2 regions of the Kocuria sediminis genome follow, and region 1 is predicted to be linked to the other one. Evidence: predicted binding sites of a transcription regulator. Region 1 holds the regulator's gene; the other holds the start of a gene.
The links. The regulator HrcA, encoded in region 1, represses chaperone genes, less so after heat shock. The targets are predictions, from matches to a motif close to TTNGCACTCGNNNNNNNCGAGTGCNAA.
Positions count from the first base shown of each region.

Region 2: the regulator HrcA is predicted to act here: its motif matches at 2,969-2,995, upstream of groES (co-chaperone GroES).

Region 1 is NZ_WOGU01000004.1:94,874-104,473, reverse strand. Features, by position in the region: gene lepA (translation elongation factor 4) at 1-1,531, shown strand, start outside; gene hemW (radical SAM family heme chaperone HemW) at 1,531-2,775, shown strand; gene GMA12_RS06160 (DUF4870 domain-containing protein) at 2,815-3,279, opposite strand; gene GMA12_RS06155 (DUF3097 domain-containing protein) at 3,430-4,293, opposite strand; gene hrcA (heat-inducible transcriptional repressor HrcA) at 4,469-5,476, shown strand; gene dnaJ (molecular chaperone DnaJ) at 5,549-6,697, shown strand; gene GMA12_RS06140 (16S rRNA (uracil(1498)-N(3))-methyltransferase) at 6,694-7,473, shown strand; gene GMA12_RS19520 (GerMN domain-containing protein) at 7,517-8,227, opposite strand; gene GMA12_RS06130 (PhoH family protein) at 8,805-9,600, shown strand, end outside.
Region 2 is NZ_WOGU01000026.1:1,656-12,464, forward strand. Features, by position in the region: gene GMA12_RS17650 (acyltransferase family protein) at 1-594, opposite strand, end outside; gene groL (chaperonin GroEL) at 748-2,349, opposite strand; gene groES (co-chaperone GroES) at 2,507-2,803, opposite strand; gene GMA12_RS17665 (siderophore ABC transporter substrate-binding protein) at 3,245-4,240, shown strand; gene GMA12_RS17670 (ABC transporter permease) at 4,331-5,323, shown strand; gene GMA12_RS17675 (iron chelate uptake ABC transporter family permease subunit) at 5,316-6,383, shown strand; gene GMA12_RS17680 (iron ABC transporter ATP-binding protein) at 6,380-7,135, shown strand; gene GMA12_RS17685 (class I SAM-dependent methyltransferase) at 7,195-8,466, shown strand; gene GMA12_RS17690 (glutamate--cysteine ligase) at 8,561-9,706, shown strand; gene GMA12_RS17695 (2-hydroxyacid dehydrogenase) at 9,760-10,752, shown strand; gene tsaD (tRNA (adenosine(37)-N6)-threonylcarbamoyltransferase complex transferase subunit TsaD) at 10,769-10,809, opposite strand, start outside.

The DNA.
Region 1 (9,600 bases):
CGAGGGCGCGCTGCTGCTGGTGGACGCCGCCCAGGGCATCGAGGCCCAGACGCTGGCCAACCTCTACCTGGCCATGGAGAACGACCTCACGATCATCCCGGTGCTGAACAAGATCGACCTCCCCGCGGCCCAGCCGGAGAAGTACGCCCAGGAGCTGGGCAACCTCATCGGCGTGGAGCCCGAGGACGTGCTGCGGGTCTCCGGCAAGACCGGGGAGGGCGTGGAGGCGCTCCTGGACCGGATCGTCCAGGAGATCCCGCACCCCGAGGGCCGGGCCGACGCCCCGTCGCGGGCCATGATCTTCGACTCCGTCTACGACACCTACCGCGGCGTGGTCACCTACGTCCGAGTGGTCGACGGCCGGCTCGTCCCGCGGGAGCGGATCCGGATGATGTCCACCGGCGCCCAGCACGAGCTGCTGGAGATCGGCGTCATCTCCCCCGAGCCGAAGCCCACCGAGGGTCTGGGCGTGGGGGAGGTGGGCTACCTGATCACCGGCGTCAAGGACGTGCGCCAGTCCCGCGTGGGCGACACCGTGACCAACCACCAGCGCCCCGCGACCGAGAACCTGGGCGGCTACGAGGACCCCAAGCCGATGGTCTTCTCGGGTCTGTTCCCGATCGACGGCTCCGACTACCCGGTGCTGCGCGACGCCCTGGACAAGCTCCAGCTCAACGACGCCGCGCTGGTCTACGAGCCGGAGAACTCCGCGGCCCTGGGCTTCGGCTTCCGCTGCGGGTTCCTGGGCCTGCTGCACCTGGAGATCGTCCGGGAGCGCCTGGAGCGCGAGTTCAACCTCGACCTGATCTCCACCGCCCCGTCCGTGAGCTACAACGTCACCCTCGAGGACCGCTCCGAGCGGGTCGTCACGAACCCCTCCGAGTTCCCCGAGGGGAAGATCGCCGAGATCCGCGAGCCCATGGTCGCCGCCACGGTGCTGGCGCCCTCGGAGTTCATCGGCGCCATCATGGAGCTGTGCCAGTCCAAGCGCGGGCAGCTCAAGGGCATGGACTACCTCTCCGAGGACCGGGTCGAGCTGCGCTACCGGCTGCCGCTGGCCGAGATCGTCTTCGACTTCTTCGACCAGCTGAAGTCCCGCACCAAGGGCTACGCGTCCCTGGACTGGAAGGCCGAGGGGGAGGAGGCCGCCGACCTCGTCAAGGTGGACATCCTCCTGCAGGGCGAGCCGGTCGACGCGTTCAGCGCGATCACCCACCGGGACAAGGCCTACTCCTACGGGGTGATGATGACCGGCAAGCTGCGCGAGCTCATTCCGCGCCAGCAGTTCGAGGTCCCCATCCAGGCCGCCATCGGCTCCCGGGTGATCGCGCGCGAGAACATCCGGGCCATCCGCAAGGACGTGCTCTCCAAGTGCTACGGCGGCGACATCTCCCGCAAGCGCAAGCTGCTCGAGAAGCAGAAGGAGGGCAAGAAGCGGATGAAGATGGTGGGCCGCGTGGAGGTCCCCCAGGAGGCGTTCGTGGCGGCGCTGTCCTCCGACGAGGCCGGGGCGAAGGACAAGAAGAAGTAGTGGCCCCCGCCCAGCCCGAGGGCCTGCCCGCACCGCTCGACGGCCGGCTGCCGGCCTCCGCCGCCGTGGGCTCCGCCGAGCGCACGCTCAGCCTCTACGTGCACGTGCCGTTCTGCGCGGTCCGCTGCGGGTACTGCGACTTCAACACCTACACGGCCGTGGAGCTGGGCGACGGGGTGTCCCAGGACGCCTACGCCGCCGACGCCGCGGCGGAGGTGCGCTGGGCCCGCCGGGTGCTGGAGGACTCCGGCGTGGCCGCCCGGCCCCTGCACAGCGTGTTCTTCGGCGGCGGCACCCCCACGCTGCTGCCCGCCGAGGACCTCGCCGCCGTCCTGGCGCAGGCCCGGGGAAGCTTCGGCCTCGCCGAGGGCGCCGAGGTCACCACCGAGGCCAACCCGGACTCGGTGACCCCGCGGTCCCTGCGGGTCCTCGCGGAGGCCGGGGTGACCCGGGTGTCCTTCGGCATGCAGTCCGCGGCCCCGCACGTCCTCGCCGTCCTGGACCGCACCCACGACCCCGACAACGTGCCGCGGGCGGTCGCCTGGGCGCGCGAGGCGGGACTGGGCGTGAGCGTGGACCTGATCTACGGCACCCCGGGGGAGACCCTGGCCGACTGGGAGCACTCGCTGCGCACGGCCGTGGGCTACGAGCCCGACCACGTCTCGGCCTACTCCCTGATCATCGAGGACGGCACCCGGCTGGCCGCCCGGATGCGGCGCGGGGAGGTCCCGCCGGTCGACGAGGACGACCAGGCCGACAAGTACGAGCTGGCCGACCGGATCCTGGGCGAGGCCGGCTACGAGTGGTACGAGGTGAGCAACTGGTCCCGGACCGCCCGCGGCGCCGACGCCCGGGCCCACCGCAGCCGGCACAACCTCGCGTACTGGCACAACCAGGACTGGTGGGGGATCGGCCCCGGCGCCCACTCGCACGTGGGCGGGACGCGCTGGTGGAACCTCAAGCACCCGGTGCCCTACACGAACCGGGTGCGGGCCGGGGAGTCCCCCGCGGCCGGGCGGGAGATCCTCGACGCGGACACCCGTCACCTCGAGCGCGTGATGCTCGAGGCGCGGATCCGGGACGGCCTGCCCCTGGCGGCCCTGGACGACGACGGGCGCGCCGCGGTGGCCGGACTGATCGCCGACGAGCTCGTGGAGCCCGGGCCGGCGCTGCGCGGGACGCTCGTGCTCACCCTGCGGGGCCGGCTCCTGGGCGACGCCGTGGTGCGGCGCCTGCTCGGCTGACGGGCCGGGACGACCCCGCCGGGCCGGCCCGCGGGTGCCTCAGCGGCGGGCGGCGCGCTCCCGCGACCGCTCGCGCAGCGTCTCGGCGAGCCGGTCGTACAGACGGGTGTTGAACCGGTAGAGGTACGGCTCCCCGTGGTTGACCCGGATGCCGCCGGCCAGGGAGCCGACGGCCAGCAGCAGCCACGCGGCCGCGGCGGCGAGCGCGAAGAGCCAGCCGACGAACGGGACGGGCGCGAGCAGCACGCCGGCGACCACCACCAGGGTGGGCAGCAGGGTGAAGTTCATCGCCTCCCGCGACTCCTGCTCGGTGAACCGCCCCCGGCCGCGGAAGACGCGGTGGATGAGGAACGAGGGCACGAAGCCGACCACCCCGGCGAAGTGCGCCAGGGTCGCCCACTGGTGGTCCTCGGCGACGGTGAGCGGCTGCGCCACGGGGGAGAGGCCCTCGAACGGGGCCTCGGCGTTCTCGTGGCTCGATCGGGGGTCGGTCTGCACGGGCACGGAAGTCCTTCGGAGGTGGGACCGCGGCACGGCTGCGGTCGGCGGATGGCGTGGCTCGATTCTACCGGCCGGTTCGGAAGTTGCACGGGGCCGCCCCGCGCACGTGTGCCTGTATGACGTGACGTCGGTCGCGCCGGCCCCGGGGCGGGCTCAGGCCCCCGGGGCGGTGAGGAAGTCGATGAGCTCCTCGACGCGCCCCAGGAGGGCGGGCTCGAGGTCGGCGTAGCTGTCCACCCGGGAGAGGATGTGCTGCCACGCCCGGCCGAGGTCCCCGGGCGTGCGGTGCGGCCAGCCGAGGGCCGCGGCGGCGCCGGTCTTCCAGTCGGTGCCCCGCGGGACCACGGGCCACGCCTCGACGCCGAGGACCCGGGGCCGGACCGCCTGCCAGATGTCCACGTACGGGTGGCCCAGCACCAGCACGTTGCCGGCCGCCCCGGGCAGGCGCATCGTCCGCTCGGCGATCCGGGACTCCTTGGAGCCGGGCACGAGGTGGTCCACGAGGACGCCCAGCCGCCGGCCCGGGCCCGGTCCGAACTCCTGCACCGCCGCCGCCAGGTCGTCGACGCCGTGCAGCGGCTCCACGACGATGCCCTCGACGGCCAGGTCGTGCCCCCAGACCTTGGCCACGAGCTCGGCGTCGTGGTAGCCCTCGACCCAGACGCGGGAGGCCTTGGCGGTGCTCGCCCGCAGCCCCTCCACGGCCACGGAGCCGGAACGGGTGCGCCCGGGCCGCTTCGCAGCCGGGGCGCGGCGGGGCTCCACGACGACGACGGGCTCGCCCTCCAGCAGGAAGCCCGGTCCCAGCGGGAACGCCTTGACCCGGCCGCGGCGGTCCTCCAGCCCCATGACCCGCATCCCGCCGATCGTCTCCAGGGACACGACCGCCCCGACCCAGCCGGTGGTGACGTCCTCCAGGAGCAGCCCGGGCGCGACCGGCACCTCCGCGGAGGCTGGCTTCCGCCGGGAGAGGCCCGCGTCGTCGAGGCTGCGCGGCCCCCAGCCGTAGTCGCTCATGGTCGTCCTCCCGGTCGCGGTCCCGCCCGTCCGGCGCGGATCAGCCGGAAGCGTACCAAACCGGGCGGGCGCGGCCGGGGGTCGGACACGGGGGCTACACTGGATCGCGCTGGCACTGTGGCCGCCCGAGTGCCAGGCGGCCCGGGTGCCGGGGAGACGAACGGGGAGGAGCGACGTGAACCATCCGAGACGACTGCAGATCCTGCAGGCCATCGTGGAGGACTACGTGCACTTCCAGGAGCCCGTGGGCTCCAAGGCCCTCGTGGAGCGGCACCGGCTCGGTGTCTCCTCCGCCACCGTGCGCAACGACATGGCCGCGCTCGAGGAGGAGGGCCTGATCACGGCCCCCCACACGAGCTCGGGCCGGATCCCCACCGACAAGGGCTACCGGACGTTCGTGGACCAGATCGCGGCCGTCAAGCCGCTCTCCGGCCCGGAGCGCCGGGCCATCCAGAGCCTGCTCGACGACGCCGCCGACATCGACGACGTCATGGAGCGCACCGTGCGCCTGCTCGCGCAGCTCACCCACCAGGTCGCGGTCGTGCAGTACCCGCACGCGTCCGGGGTGACGGTGCGCCACGTGGAGGTCGTCGACCTCGGTGCGGGCCGGGTGCTCGTGGTGCTCATCCCCACCAACGGGCGGGTCGCCCAGCGCGTGGCCGTGCTGCCCGCCCCCCTGGAGGAGGCGCAGCTGCTCGAGCTGCGCGCCCGGGTGCTGGCCGCGGCCGTCGGCCGGTCCCTGGCCGCGGTGCCCGCGGCGCTCGTGGCGATGACCGCCGACATGGCGCCCCAGCTGCGCCCGGCCGCCGAGACGGTGGCCGAGGTCGTCGGGTCCCTGGCCGCGGGCGGGGCCGAGCACCGCATGGTCATGGCCGGCACCGCCAACCTCGCCCGCGCCACCGGGGACTTCCACCTGAGCATCGGCCCCGTGCTGGAGGCGCTCGAGGAGCAGGTCGTCATGCTCCGGCTGCTCTCCGAGATGGAGCAGGACGCCCGCGGCGTGGCCGTGCGCATCGGCGCGGAGAACGCCGCGGGACCCCTGTCCGAGGCGGCGGTCGTCGCCACCGGCTACGGGCCCCAGTCCAAGGTCGGGGTCGTGGGCCCCATGCGCATGGACTACCCGTCCACGATGGCGGCCGTGCGCGCCGTCGCCCGCTACCTCTCCCGTATCCTCGGGGGCTGAGCCCCCGCGGGCCCCGGGTGCCGGGGCCCTGCACCAGAACTCCCACCAGACCTCTCGACAGAACGGACCACGGTGAGCAATCACTACGAGACCCTGGGTGTGTCCCGCGACGCCAGCCAGGAAGAGATCAAGAAGGCCTATCGGAAGAAGGCCCGCAAGCTGCACCCGGACGTCAACCCCAGCCCGGAGGCCGCGGAGGAGTTCAAGCGCGTCTCGCACGCCAACGACGTCCTCGCCGACCCCGAGAAGCGGCGCGTGTACGACGCCACCGGCAACGAGAACGGCACCGACACCGGCTTCGGCGGCGGGTTCCCGGGCACCGGATTCGGCTTCCAGGACATCTTCGACACCTTCTTCCAAGGCGCCGGCGGCTCCGGGGCGGGCCGGCGCGGACCGGCCTCCCGCACCCGCCAGGGCCAGGACGCGCTGATCAACGTGCGCGTGTCCCTCAAGGACGCGGTCTTCGGCACCGAGAAGAAGATCACCGTGGACACCGCGGTGGTCTGCCCCACCTGCAACGGCAGCTGCTGCCAGGAGGGCACCCGCCCGGAGACCTGCGAGGTCTGCCACGGCGCCGGCCAGGTCCAGCGCCAGGTGCAGTCCATCCTCGGGACCGTGGTGACCGCGGCCCCCTGCGCCACCTGCGACGGCTTCGGCACGGTCATCAAGCACCCCTGCCACGAGTGCTACGGCGAGGGCCGGGTGCGCGACCGCCGCCCGCTCACCGTCAAGATCCCGGCCGGGGTGTCCTCGGGCAACCGGATCCGCCTCTCCGGCCAGGGCGAGGCGGGCACGGCCGGCGGACCCAACGGCGACCTCTACGTCGAGCTCAAGGTCGACCCGGACCCGACCTTCGAGCGGCAGGGCGACGACCTGCACGCCCGGGTGCGCGTGCCCATGACCTCCGCGGCCCTGGGCACCACCGTGACCCTCGAGACCTTCGACGGGGAGCGCGATGTGCCGGTGTCCCCGGGCACCCAGACGGGTCACACGGTCACCCTGCACGACCTCGGCGCCACGCGGCTGCGCGGCGGCGGCCGCGGCGAGCTGTTCGTCCACCTCGAGGTCGAGACGCCCACGGGGCTCGACGACGAGCAGCGCGAGCTGCTGGAGCAGCTCTCCCGGCTGCGCGGCGAGGAGCAGGCCACCGGCACCACGCTGAACAGCCCCGCCGGTTCCGGCGGGTTCTTCTCGCGGCTCAAGGACCGCTTCGACCTGTGAGCCTGCCCGTCTTCAAGGTCGAGCCCGGCGGGCTCGAGGGGCTCGGCCCGGGCGCGGTGCTCACCGTCACCGGGCCGGAGGCCCGCCACGCCGTCACCGTGCGCCGCCTCGGTCCCGGTGAGCACCTCGAGCTGGTCGACGGCGCGGGCGCGCGGGCGACCGGGGAGCTGTGCGCCGCCGGGAAGGACAGCATGGACGTGCGCCTGGACGCGGTGAGCGCGGATCCGGTCCGCCGGCCCCGGCTGGTGCTCGCCCAGGCCCTCGCCAAGGGGGAGCGCGACCTCCTGGCCGTCGAGACGGCCACCGAGCTCGGCGTCGACGCGGTGGTGCCGTGGCAGGCGGAGCGCTCCATCGTGCGGTGGAAGAAGGAGCGCGCCGCCAAGAGCCACGACAAGTGGGTGCACACGGTGGCAGCCGCCGCCAAGCAGTCCCGCCGCGCCCACTGGCCCGAGGTCCTGCCCCTGAGCACCACCCGCGAGCTCGCCGCCCTGCTGGGGCAGCCGGGCACGGCCGGGGTCGTGCTGCACGAGCAGGCCCGTGACTCCCTCGCGGACCAGCTCGGCCGGCCGCACCGGCCCTGGGACGCGGCGGAGCGGATCGTGCTCGTCGTCGGTCCGGAGGGCGGCATCGCCCCGGGCGAGCTCGAGGCCCTGGCCGGCGCCGGGGCGCGGACGCTGCGGCTCGGGCCCGAGGTGCTGCGCAGCTCCACCGCCGGGCCGGTCGCCCTGGCCGTGCTCAGCGCCGCGCTGGGCCGGTGGGACGGCGTCCCCGGCTGAGCCGGTCAGGCCGCCCCGCACACGTCCCGGCGGGCCCGGTCGTTCAGCGCGGGACGACCTCCACGGCGTCCTCGTCGCGCACGGTCCTGCCCTCGGCGTCCCGGCCCGTGACCTCCACCTCGTACCGGCCGGGGGTCAGCTCGACCTCCGTGCGGAACCCGACCGTCCCGTCGTCCCGCGCGGTGGTGCCGACCGCGCCGCCGGCAACCGTCGCCCCGTCCTCGTCCCGGACGGCCCACCGGCAGTCGCCCACGCCCTCCAGGGCCCGGCCGGAGATCTCGACGGCGCCCTCGGGGTGCGGGCCCTCCTGGGGGTCCAGCAGCCACAGGGGCGCCTCCAGGCTCCCGTCGGGCCGCAGGGGCCCGTCGAGCCGGACGGAGCCGAAGACCTCCTCCCGGGCCCGGCCGTCCACGAGCACCACCACCTCCGGCTCCGCGTTCTGCGGGAGCAGCCCGGTGCTGCTGGCCGTCGCCGTCACGGTGTGGGCGAGCTGCTGGAGCGCCAGGCGCGCGTCCTGCTCGTCCAGGCCGGTGCCGAAGGCCTCGGCGGGCAGGTCGACGGTGATCGTGCCGTCCGGGGACGTGGAGCTGCCCACCTGGTCCGCCGGGGACCAGAGGGTGCGGTAGCCGGGATCCTGGGGCGCGGCGGTGGTCAGCATCGCGGCCGCGGCCGCGATGGGGTCCACGGCCGTCGGGCCCTCGGTGGCGTCCCGGAACTCGCGGAACAGCCGTTGCTCCCCGTCGGCCGCCCCCACCCAGTAGACCGGGACCTTCGTGGTGGCGACCGCGCTGCTGCCCCCCCGCGGCGCCGGAGGCGCTGCGCGCCGGGCCGGGCGCGGCCGCAGCCGCGGAGGCGGGCGCCGTGCCGGATGCGGGCACGGCGTCGTGGGGCGCCGGCCCGGGCCCCGGGGCGCACCCGGCCAGGACGACGAGGCATGCCGTGGACAGCGCGACCGCGCGGCGGCGGGCGCGCCCGGCGGGGGACCGGAACAGGTCAGGGGCCATGGGGGGACGCGCACCTCGTCTCTGCGGGGTCGATGGGGGATGCCGGTGCGGCCGGCCGGGGGCCGCACCCGTCCCCCTGCCGGAGGACCCGACCATTCCAGCACAGCGGCCGGAGGCCCCACGCCCGGAACGGCCGCTCCGCCGTGACCGATACCAAATCGGAATCTCCGCCCGGGCGGGCCCGGGCGCCGGAGCCGCGCGGTACCCTGGTAGCAGGGCCGGCCCCCGCGGGGCGCCCGTCGCCGCACCACGGTGCCCGCTGCGGCACCCGCACCGACCAACCGCACCCATCGAGAGAGCGAGAGCACGGCCCCACGGGCCGCACCCATGACTGAGACGCTGCCCGGCACCACGCACCCACTGACGGCCCGCACCGTCATCACCTTTCCCGACCGCGAGACCATGGTCCGCTGCCTCGGCTCCGGGGACGACACCCTGCGCCAGGTGGAGACGGCCTTTCCCGGCCTCTCGACGCGCCCGCGGGAGCTGGAGCTCGGCATCGAGGGCCCGAGCGGCCCCGTGCAGATCGTCGCGACGCTCTTCGGCGAGCTCAAGGTCCTCGCCGGACGCGAGACCGCGATCACCCCCCAGGTGATCACGCAGCTGCTCGAGCTGATCGGCCGGGACCTCTCCGCCCGGCCCAGCGGGGCGCTGACCCAGAACATCCTCTCCAGCCGGGGCCGCAAGATCCGGCCCAAGACCCTGCACCAGAAGTCCTACGTCGACGCCATCGACGAGCACACCGTCGTGTTCGGCATCGGACCGGCCGGCACGGGCAAGACCTACCTGGCCATGGCCAAGGCCGTCCAGGCGCTGCAGGCCAAGGAGGTCTCCCGGATCATCCTCACGCGCCCGGCGGTGGAGGCGGGGGAGCGCCTGGGCTTCCTGCCGGGGACGCTGAGCGAGAAGATCGACCCGTACCTGCGCCCGCTCTACGACGCGCTGCACGACATGATGGACCCGGAGTCCATCCCGCGGCTCATGGAGGCGGGCACGATCGAGGTGGCCCCCCTCGCGTACATGCGCGGGCGGACCCTCAACGACGCGTTCATCATCCTCGACGAGGCGCAGAACACCACGCCCGAGCAGATGAAGATGTTCCTCACCCGCCTGGGCTTCGGCT
Region 2 (10,809 bases), on a different contig from region 1:
GGCGAACAGCACCGCCAGCACCGGCACCGGCCGCCACCCCCGCCACCGGCCCAGCAGCCAGGCGGCGCCGAAGACCAGCGGCCACAGCAGGAACACCTGCCCCTGCACCGACAGCGACCAGAAGTGCTGGAACGGGGAGGCGGTGGAGTCGTCGGCGGCGTAGTAGTCGACCTCGGCCAGGGCCAGGGCCCAGTTCTCCACGTAGAACACGGAGGCCAGCGCCTCGGTGCGGATCCGGTCGATCCGCGCCTCCGGGTAGAACAGCCACGCGAGCAGCAGCGTGGCCAGCACGGTGAGCACGGCCAGGGGCAGCAGCCGCTTGAACACGTGCAGCCAGTAGCGGCCCAGGGCCAGCGGCTGCCCGGCCTCGAGCTTGCGCACGAAGGACAGGGTGAGGAAGAACGCCGAGATCAGCAGGAAGATGTCCACCCCGCCGGAGACCCGGTCGAGGAAGACGTGGTACAGCACCACCAGCAGCACCGCCACGAACCGCAGGCCCTGCACTTCCGGGCGGAACCCCGCGTAGCGGGCCACGCGCCGGGCCGTGGCCGTGTCGGCCGGGGCCGGGACCCCCTGCTCGCGAAGGCTGGTCATGGGCATCTCCTGGGAACACCGTGCCGCCGAGGGGCGCGGGCAGTGGTCGGATGGGACCCCCGCACTCTACCGGAGGCGGCCGGGCGCGGACGGCAACGGCCGACGGACCCGCCCCGCGCGGGCGGGACGGGTCCGTCGGACGGGCGGCGCGGGTCAGTGCTGGTGGCCGTGCCCCGCGTCCTCGGCGGGCTTGTCCGCCACGAGGGTCTCCGTGGTGAGCACGAGCGCCGCGATGGACGCGGCGTTCTGCAGCGCCGAGCGGGTGACCTTGACCGGGTCGATGATGCCGGCGGCGACCATGTCGACGTACTCGCCGGCAGCGGCGTCGTAGCCGTGGCCGGGCTCGAGGTCGGCCACGCGGGAGGCGACCACGGCCCCGTCCTGGCCGGCGTTCTGCGCAATCCAGTACAGCGGCTGGCGCAGCGCGCGGCGGACGATGCCCAGCGCGGTCGCCGCGTCGCCGGTGAGCCCGAGGTCGGACTCGTCGAGGACCTTCGCGGCGTGCACCAGGGCGGTGCCGCCGCCGGAGACGATGCCCTGCTCGAGGGCCGCGCGGGTCGAGGAGACGGCGTCCTCGATGCGGTGCTTGCGCTCCTTGGCCTCGACCTCGGTGGCCGCGCCGACCTTGATCACGGAGACCCCGCCGGCGAGACGCGCGAGCCGCTCCTGGAGCTTCTCGCGGTCCCACTCGGAGTCGGTGCGCTCGACCTCGGCGCGGATCGTGGCGACGCGCTCCTGGATCTGCTCCGGGGTCCCGCCGCCGTCGACCACCGTGGTGGTGTTCTTCGTGACCGTGACGCGCCGGGCCGTGCCCAGCTGCTCCAGGGTCACCTGGTCGAGGCTGATGCCGAGCTCGGAGGTGATGAACTCACCGCCGGTGAGCACCGCGAGGTCCTGCAGGATCGCCTTGCGGCGGTCGCCGAACCCGGGGGCCTTGAGCGCCACGACGTCGAGCGTGCCGCGCAGCTTGTTGACCACCAGGGTGGACAGGGCCTCGCCCTCGACGTCCTCCGCGATGATGGTCAGCGGCTTCTTGGCCTGGAGGACCTTCTCCAGCACCGGCATGAGCTCCTGCACGGAGGAGATCTTGCCCTGGTACAGCAGCACCAGGGAGTTCTCCATGACCGCTTCCTGGCGCTCGGCGTCGGTCACGAAGGACGGGGACAGGTAGCCCTTGTCGAACTGCATGCCCTCCGTGACCTCGAGCTCCACCTCGGTGCTGGAACCGTCCTCGACGGTGATGACACCGTCCTTGCCGACCGTCTCGAAGGCCTGGGCGATGAGCTCCCCGATGGCGGGGTCCTGCGCGGAGATGGTCGCCACGTGGGCGACGTTGACGCCCTCGACCGGGCGGGCGTTGTCCAGCAGGCGCTGCGCGACGGCCTCGACGGCCTTCTCGATGCCGCGCTTGAGGCTCAGGGGGTCCGCGCCGGCGGCCACGTTGCGCAGCCCCTCCTTGACGAGCGCCTGGGCGAGCACGGTGGCGGTGGTGGTGCCGTCGCCGGCGACGTCGTTGGTCTTGGTCGCCACCTCCTTGGCGAGCTGCGCGCCGAGGTTCTCGTAGGGCTCGTCGAGCTCGACCTCACGGGCGATGGTCACGCCGTCGTTGGTGATCGTGGGGGCGCCCCACTTCTTGTCGAGCACCACGTTGCGCCCGCGGGGGCCGAGGGTGACCTTGACGGTGTCGGCGAGCTTGTTGACGCCGTTCTCGAGGGACTTGCGGGCGGCATCGTTGAATGCCAGCTGCTTGGCCATGAGCGAAGAGCTCCTTCTGGGTGGCTGGTGGACCAGCGGGGTTCGGGGATCGGGAGCGGCGAAGGGTGCCCGCCGCGGGCCCGCCGGGAAAGCGGGGCGCGCGGCGGGCACCCTTCGTCAGGACTGCGCGGTGTGCGCGGGGTCTGCTGCGCCGGCTCTACTTCTCGACGACGGCGAGGACGTCGCGGGCCGGGAGCACCAGGTACTCCTCACCGTTGTACTTGACCTCGGTCCCGCCGTACTTGGAGAAGATCACGACGTCGCCCTCCTTGACGTCGACCGGGATGCGGTTGCCGGAGTCGTCGACACGGCCGGGGCCCACGGCGAGGACCTTGCCCTCCTGGGGCTTCTCCTTGGCGGTGTCCGGGATGACGAGACCGGAAGCGGTGGTCTGCTCAGCGGCGAGCGGCTGAACGACGATGCGATCCTCGAGGGGCTTGATGGAGACCGACACGATCTCTCCTTCTCTGTAGGCGTGGAAAGCGGTGGGCGACCGCGGGCAGGGCCCGCCGTCGTGCTTCGGGCCGGTTGGCGCACCAACCGTCGTCGCGGTGCCGATCGATCGCCTGGCCCTTAGCACCCTCACCCGGAGAGTGCCAAGGCCGACTATAGGAGTCGCCTAGCAGTCGGTCAAGGCGAGTGCCAGCGCGGCGGAGCGGCCGATCCGCGCGCGGCCCAATTAGGGCACGCCGGTGTTCTCCAATGATTTGCCTCACCCACCCGGAACACTCTAGGTTGAGCGGTAAGGCAACCCTTACCTCGGCCGAGAACCGGTGCCGCCCCCGACGTCCCGTGCCTCCGCACCGGGACGTCGCCACGTGCGCAGCCCCGCCGTGCGCCCCGCCGGGGGCGGCACGACGGGATCCGCACCCGAATCCCCGCACGAAGGAACACCATGAACCGCACCCAGTACCCGGCCGCCCTCCTCGCCGCCGTCAGCGCCCTCGCCCTCACCGCCTGCGGTGGGGCACAGGGCAGCGAGACGGCGTCCACGGAGCCCTCCGCCGCCTCCACGGCCGCGGTCGAGGTCGAGGACAACCACGGCACGCAGACCGTCGCCGCCCCGCCGGCGACGGTGGTCGCCACCGACAACCGCACCTTCGAGACGCTGGCCGACTGGGACGTCCGGCTGGCGGCCGCCCCGCGCGCCCTCATGCCGGACACCATCGCCTACGCCGGCGACGAGTCCGTCACCGACATCGGCAACCACCGTGAGCCCGACCTCGAGGCCGTCGTCGCGGCGGACCCCGACCTCATCGTCAACGGTCAGCGCTTCGCGGACTACCGCGAGGACTTCGCCGACCTCGTGCCGGACGCCACCGTCGTGGAGCTCGACCCGCGGGAGGACCAGCCCTTCGACGAGGAGCTGAAGCGGCAGACCTCGGTGCTGGGCGAGATCTTCGACCGCACCGCGGAGGCCGAGGAGATCAACGGCGCCTTCGACGCGGCGATGCAGCGCGTCGTCGAGGGGTACCGGCCCGGCGACACGGTCATGGCGGTCACCGTCTCCGGCGGCGAGATCGGCTACGTGGCCCCGGGCGTGGGCCGGACCCTGGGCCCGCTGTTCGAGATCTTCGACTTCACCCCGGCCCTCGAGGTCGAGGGCGCCAGCGACGACCACCAGGGCGACGACATCTCGGTCGAGGCGATCGCGGACTCGAACCCCGACTGGATCCTGGTGATGGACCGCGACGCGGCGATCGCCGCCGACGAGGCGGAGTTCACCCCGGCGCAGGAGGTCATCGAGAACGCCGAGGCGCTGCAGGACGTCACCGCGGTGCAGGAGGACAACGTGGTCTACATGCCCAAGGACACCTACACCAACGAGGGCATCCAGACCTACACGGAGTTCTTCGACACCCTCGCCGACGCCATGGGCGAGCAGGACTGACCCGGCGTGCGGACGACGGTGGCGGGGCCCGCGACAGCGGGCACCACCACCGTCCCGCGCCGGGCACGAGGCCGGAGGAGAGGCTCACCCATGACGACGACCACACCGCGACCCCGGAGCAGCACGGGAGGCAAGGGCGCGCTGTTCGACCGCAAGCTGCTCGCCGGCGCGCTCGGGGTCCTGGCGCTGCTGGCCGTCTCCCTCCTCACGGGGGTCTACGACGTCTTCGGCGCCGAGGGCGGCGGCGAGATGTTCGCCATCACGCGGATCCCCCGCACCGTCGCCCTGGTGCTCGCCGGCGCCGCCATGGCGATGTCCGGCCTGGTGATGCAGCTGCTCACGCAGAACCGTTTCGTGGAGCCCACCACGACGGGCACCACCGAGTGGGCGGGGCTCGGGCTGCTCGTCGTCACGCTCCTGGTGCCCACCGCGAGCCTCCTCACCCGGATGGCCGGGGCCGTGGCGGCGGCCTTTCTCGGGACCATGGTCTTCTTCCTCTTCCTGCGCCGGGTGTCCCTGCGCTCCTCCCTCATCGTCCCCATCGTCGGGATCATGCTGGGCGCGGTGGTCGGCTCCGCCTCGACGTTCCTGGCGCTGCAGACCGACATGCTGCAGAACCTGGGGGTCTGGTTCGCCGGCAGCTTCACCTCGGTGCTGCGCGGCCAGTACGAGGTGCTGTGGATCGTGCTGCTGGTCGGCGTCGCGGTCTTCCTCGTGGCGGACCGGCTCACCGTCGCCGGGCTCGGCGAGGACGTCGCCACCAACGTCGGCCTGAACTACCACCGGACCGTCCTGCTCGGCACCGGGCTGATCGCGGTGGCCACCGGCGTCGTGACCGTCGTCGTCGGCAATCTGCCGTTCCTGGGCCTCATCGTCCCCAACATCGTCTCGATGCTCCGCGGCGACGACCTGCGCAGCAATCTGCCGTGGGTGTGCCTGCTGGGCATCGCCATCGTGACGGTGTGCGACCTGATCGGGAGGATCGTCATCATGCCGTTCGAGATCCCGGTGTCGGTGATCCTCGGGATCGTCGGCGCCGTCGTGTTCGTCCACCTGCTCCTGAGGCAGCGTCGACGTGTCTGACGCCGTGCTCTCGACCCCGACGGCGGCGGCGGCAGCGGAACCGCCGGCGCCCGGCGCACGGCGCGGCGCCGGCGCCTTCCCCACGCCGCGGGCCCGGCGGCGGTACTGGACGGTCGTGGCCGTGCTGGCCCTCGCCTCGGCGGGCTTCGCCTTCGGCCTGCTCGCCTGGGACAACCCGATGCCGGTGGGCTCGGACGGCTTCTGGCGGATCGCGGAGCGCCGGGTCACCGGCGTCGTCATCATGGCGGTCGTGGCCTTCTGCCAGGCGATGGCCACCGTGAGCTTCCAGACGGCCACGAACAACCGCATCATCACCCCGTCGATCATGGGCTTCGAGTCCCTCTACGTGGCGATCCAGACCTCCACGGTCTACTTCCTGGGCGCCGCCGGGATCCTCGTCCTGCAGGGCGTGCCGCAGTTCCTCCTGCAGGTCGCCCTCATGGTGGCCCTGTCCCTCGCCCTCTACGGGTGGCTGCTCTCCGGGCGGTACGGGAACCTGCACGTCATGCTGCTCGTGGGGATCATCGTCGGCGGAGGACTCGGGTCGGTCTCAACGTTCATGCAGCGCCTGCTCTCCCCCGGCGACTTCGACGTGCTCTCCGCCCGGCTGTTCGGCTCCGTGACCAACGCCCACGCCGACTACCTGCCCGTGGCCGTCCCGCTGTGCCTGGTGGCCGGCGGCCTGCTGTGGTCCGGCTCCCGCCGGCTCGACGTGCTCTCCCTCGGGCGGGAGGCGAGCCTGAACCTCGGGGTGCGGCACCGCGCCGAGGTCATGCGCACGCTCTTCCTCGTCTCCGTCCTCATGGCGGTCTCCACCGCGCTGGTGGGCCCGATGACGTTCCTGGGCTTCCTGGTGGCGACCCTCGCCTACCAGTTCGCCGACACGTACGACCACCGCCGCGTCTTCCCGGTCGCGGTCCTCACCAGCTTCCTCGTCCTCACCGGCGCCTACTTCGTGCTCAACCACGTCTTCTACGCCCAGGGCGTGGTCTCGATCATCATCGAGCTCGTCGGCGGCTCCGTCTTCCTCTACGTCATCCTCCGAAAGGGCCGGCTGTGATCACCCTCACCAACGTGCGCAAGGACTACGGGGGCGAGGTCACCATCGGCCCCGTGGACCTGGAGATCCCCTCGGGCGGGATGACCGCGCTGGTCGGCCCCAACGGCGCGGGCAAGTCCACGCTCCTGACCATGATCGGACGGCTGCTCGGCCTCGACGCCGGCACCATCGACATCGCCGGCTACGACCTGGCCCGCACGAAGTCCAAGGACCTCGCCCGGATCGTCTCCGTCCTGCGCCAGGAGAACCACTACGTCACCCGGCTCACGGTGCGGCAGCTGGTCGGCTTCGGACGCTTCCCGCACAGCCACGGCCGGCTGACCGCGGTGGACGAGGAGGTCGTCAGCACCTACATCGACTTCCTGGGGCTGCGGCCGCTGGAGCACCGCTACCTCGACCAGCTCTCGGGCGGGCAGCGCCAGCGCGCCTACGTGGCCATGGTGCTGGCCCAGGAGACCGACTACGTGCTGCTGGACGAGCCCCTGAACAACCTGGACATGCGCCACGCCGTGTCGATGATGCAGCACCTGCGGCGGGCCTGCGACGAGATGGGCCGCACCATCCTGATCGTCCTGCACGACATCAACTTCGCCAGCCACTACGCCGACCGGATCTGCGCCGTGAAGGACGGCCGGATCGCCGAGTTCGGCGAGCCGCGGGAGATCATGGAGGACGCGGTCCTCAGCCGCGTCTTCGAGACCCCGGTGACGGTCATCGACGGCCCCCGGGGCCGGCTCGCCGCGTTCTACTGACCGGCCGGCGCCCGGGCGCCCCGGGCCGGAGCCGGGCCGGGGCCGGATAGGGTGGCCCCATGCGCGACGAGGCGACCGACATCGCACCCCTGCTCACGGACGAGGGGCGCCGGCTGCTCGCCGAGGTCGGCCCCTACGACGCCGACGACGCCCTCGCGGCGGCGACCCGGCTGCGGGCCCGGGGGCACGACGCCGAGCTCGTCTCCGCGGTGCTCACCCAGGCCAGGCTGCGCACGCGGGCGCGCGCGAAGTTCGGGGACTTCGCCGAGCAGATGCTGTTCACCCGGGCCGGCCTCGAGCAGGCCACCCGGCTGCGCGTGGCCGCCCTGCACGCCCGCCGCTTCGCCGACGCCGGCCTCGCCCACGTGGTGGACCTCGGCTGCGGCATCGGCGCCGACGCCCTCGCCCTGGCCTCCCTGGACCGGCGGGTCACCGCGGTGGAGCTCGACGAGACCACGGCCGCGGTGGCCCTGCTCAACCTCCGCCCCTTCCCCGAGGCCACGGTGCTGCACGCCGACGCCGAGTCCCTGGACCTCGACGCGCTGCCCGGCGGGCCGCCGGAAGGGATCTGGCTGGACCCGGCCCGGCGCGAGACGTCGTCGTCCGGGACCCGCCGGATCTTCGATCCCGAGGCGTTCTCCCCGCCGCTGTCCTTCGTCGAGGCGCTCGCCGCACGGGGGCTGCCCGTGGGGGTGAAGCTGGGCCCCGGCATCCCCCACGAGGCGGTGCCGCCCGGGTGCGAGGCGCAGTGGGTCTCCGACCGCGGGGACGTGGTCGAGGCCGTGCTGTGGTTCAACGCCGTGGCCCGCCCCGGGGTCCGGCGGGCCGCCCTCGTGCTCTCCGAGCACGGGTCCACGGAGCTCACCAGCCCGGAGGACCTCGACCCCGCCCACGCGGACGCGGTGGTGGGCCCGGTGGGGTCGTACCTCTACGAGCCGGACGGCGCGGTGATCCGCGCGGGCCTCGTCACCGACCTCGCCCGCCGGCTGGGCGCGCGGCTGATCCACCCGCGGATCGCCTACCTGAGCTCCGACGAGCTCGTCCGCACGCCGCTGGCCCGCGCCTACCGGGTGCGGGAGGTGCTGCCGCACACCGTCAAGGTGCTCAAGCGGTGGGTGCGGGAGCACGAGGTCGGCACCCTCGAGATCAAGAAGCGCGGCACCGACGTCACCCCCGAGCAGCTGCGCCGCCAGCTCGCGCCGAAGGGGCCCGGCCGGGCCACCCTCGTGCTCACCCGCACGGGCCCGGCCCCCGCCCCCGGCACCGCCCCGGGGGCGGGGGCCGGCGGCGGGGAGCGGCGCGTCGTGCTCGTCGTCGAAACCGTAGACTGAGGGCTCCGCGGGCGAACAGCCCCGCACCCGACCGGGCGATCCGGCCCGCCACCGCGCGGGCGAGCACGCCCGCAGAGCACGGAGGACCTGCCGCGTGGAGATCTCGTTCGCCCGCTCCGACCAGTCGACGCTGGGCGTCGAGTGGGAAATCGCCCTGGTGGACGGCACCACGGGCGACCTCGTGCCCCGCGGCCGCGAGACGTTCGAGGCGGTCCTGGAGGCCCACCCCGAGTGGGGCACCGACGGCGACCACCCGCAACTCACCGGGGAGTTCCTGCTCAACACCGTCGAGATGGTCACCGGGGTGTGCCGCGACGTCGCCCACTCCACCGAGCAGCTGGCGGCCATGATGGACGAGATCCGCAAGGTCACCGACCCGCAGGGCCTCGAGATCTTCGCCGCCGGCACCCATCCCTTCGCGCGCTGGCAGGACCAGCAGGTCACCGACAAGCAGCGCTACCACAAGCTCGTGGACCGGACCCAGTACTGGGGCCGCCAGATGGTCATCTACGGGGTGCACGTGCACGTGGGCCTGGACGCGCGGGCCAAGGCCCTGCCGGTGCTCGACGGGCTGCTGACCTACTACCCGCACCTGCTGGCACTGTCCTCCAACTCCCCCTTCTGGGCCGGGGAGGACACCGGCTACGCGTCCCAGCGCTCCATGATCTTCCAGCAGCTCTCCACCGCAGGGCTGCCCTACCACTTCCCCTCCTGGGACGCCTACGAGCAGTGCATCGAGGACATGGTCGCCACCGGCATCATCGAGGAGCTCAGCGAGGCCCGCTGGGACGTGCGCCCCGTGCCGCGGCTGGGCACCGACGAGGTGCGGTTCTGCGACGGGCTCTCGACCCTGTGGGAGGTCGGGGCGCTGACCGCCCTCACCCAGTGCCTCGCCGAGTCCCTGTCCCGCGACGTCGAGGCCGGCCGGGAGCCCGCCCGGCTGAGGCCGTGGCACATCCAGGAGAACAAGTGGCGGGCCGCCCGCTACGGCCTGGACGCCGAGGTGATCACCGGCCCGCACAACACCGAGCGTGACCTGCGCGAGGACCTCGTCGGCCTGCTCGACCGGCTCGAGCCCGTCGCCGCGCGGCTGGGCTGCGCGCAGGAGCTCTCCGACGTGGAGCGGATCCTGCGGGAGGGCGCCGGCTACCAGCGCCAGCGGGCCGTGGCCCGCGCCCACGAGGGCGACCTGCGCGCCGTCGCCCTCGACATCGTGCGCCGCACCCGCGAGAACGACTGACCGTCCCGTCCGGCCGAGCCCCCGCGGGCTCCCGTCCCCCACAGGTGGCAGCCATGACCGAACCGACCCGACCGGGCGGCACCGTGCCGCAGAGCACCGCGCCGCGGGGCCCCGTGCTGCAGATCGGCGCCCTGCACCCCCTGGTGGAGGAGACCCTGGCCGCCGACCACTCGGCGCTGCGCCTGCCCGCGGACGCCCGCGACCGGGAGGACTTCCTGGACCGGCACGCCGGGGAGGTGCGCGTGGCGGTGTGCTCCGGGCGCACCGGCGTGGACCGGGAGCTCATGGGCCGCCTGCCCCGCCTGGAGGCCGTCGTGCACTTCGGCGTCGGCTACGACGGGACGGACGCCGCCGAGGCCGCCGCGCGCGGGATCCGGATGAGCAACACCCCCGACGTGCTCACCGACGCCGTGGCGGACACGGCGCTGGCCCTCTACCTCGACGTGCTGCGCCGGTTCTCCGCCGCCGACCGGTTCGTGCGCCGCGGGGAGTGGGAGACGACCGGCGACTACCCGCTGACCGAGCACGCCTCGGGCCGGCGCGTCGGGATCCTCGGCCTCGGCCGGATCGGCCGGGCCGTCGCCCACCGCCTGACCGCGCTCGGCTGCGAGATCCACTACCACAACCGGCGGCCGGTCCCCGGCGCCGGGCACCGCTACCACGGCTCGCCCGCGGAGCTCGCCGCGGCCGTCGACGTCCTGGTGGTGGCCGTGCCCGGGGGCCCGGACTCCACGGCGCTGGTCGACGCCGCGGTCCTGGACGCCCTCGGCCCGCAGGGCTTCCTGGTCAACGTCGCCCGCGGCACGGTCGTGGACGAGACCGCGCTCGTCGCCGCCCTGGAGGAGGGCCGGCTGGCCGGGGCCGGGCTCGACGTGCACCGCGCCGAGCCGCACGTGCCGCCCGCGCTGCGCCGGCTCGAGAACGTGGTGCTGCTGCCGCACGTGGGCAGCGCCACGGTGCAGACGCGGCGGGCGATGGCCGAGCTGACCCTGCGCAACCTGCGCAGCTGGCTCGCCGACGGGACCCTGGTCACGCCCGTGGGCTGAGGGGGCGCGGCCCGGCTCAGACGGAGACGGTCGTGACGGGCAGGGAGGAGTCGGCGG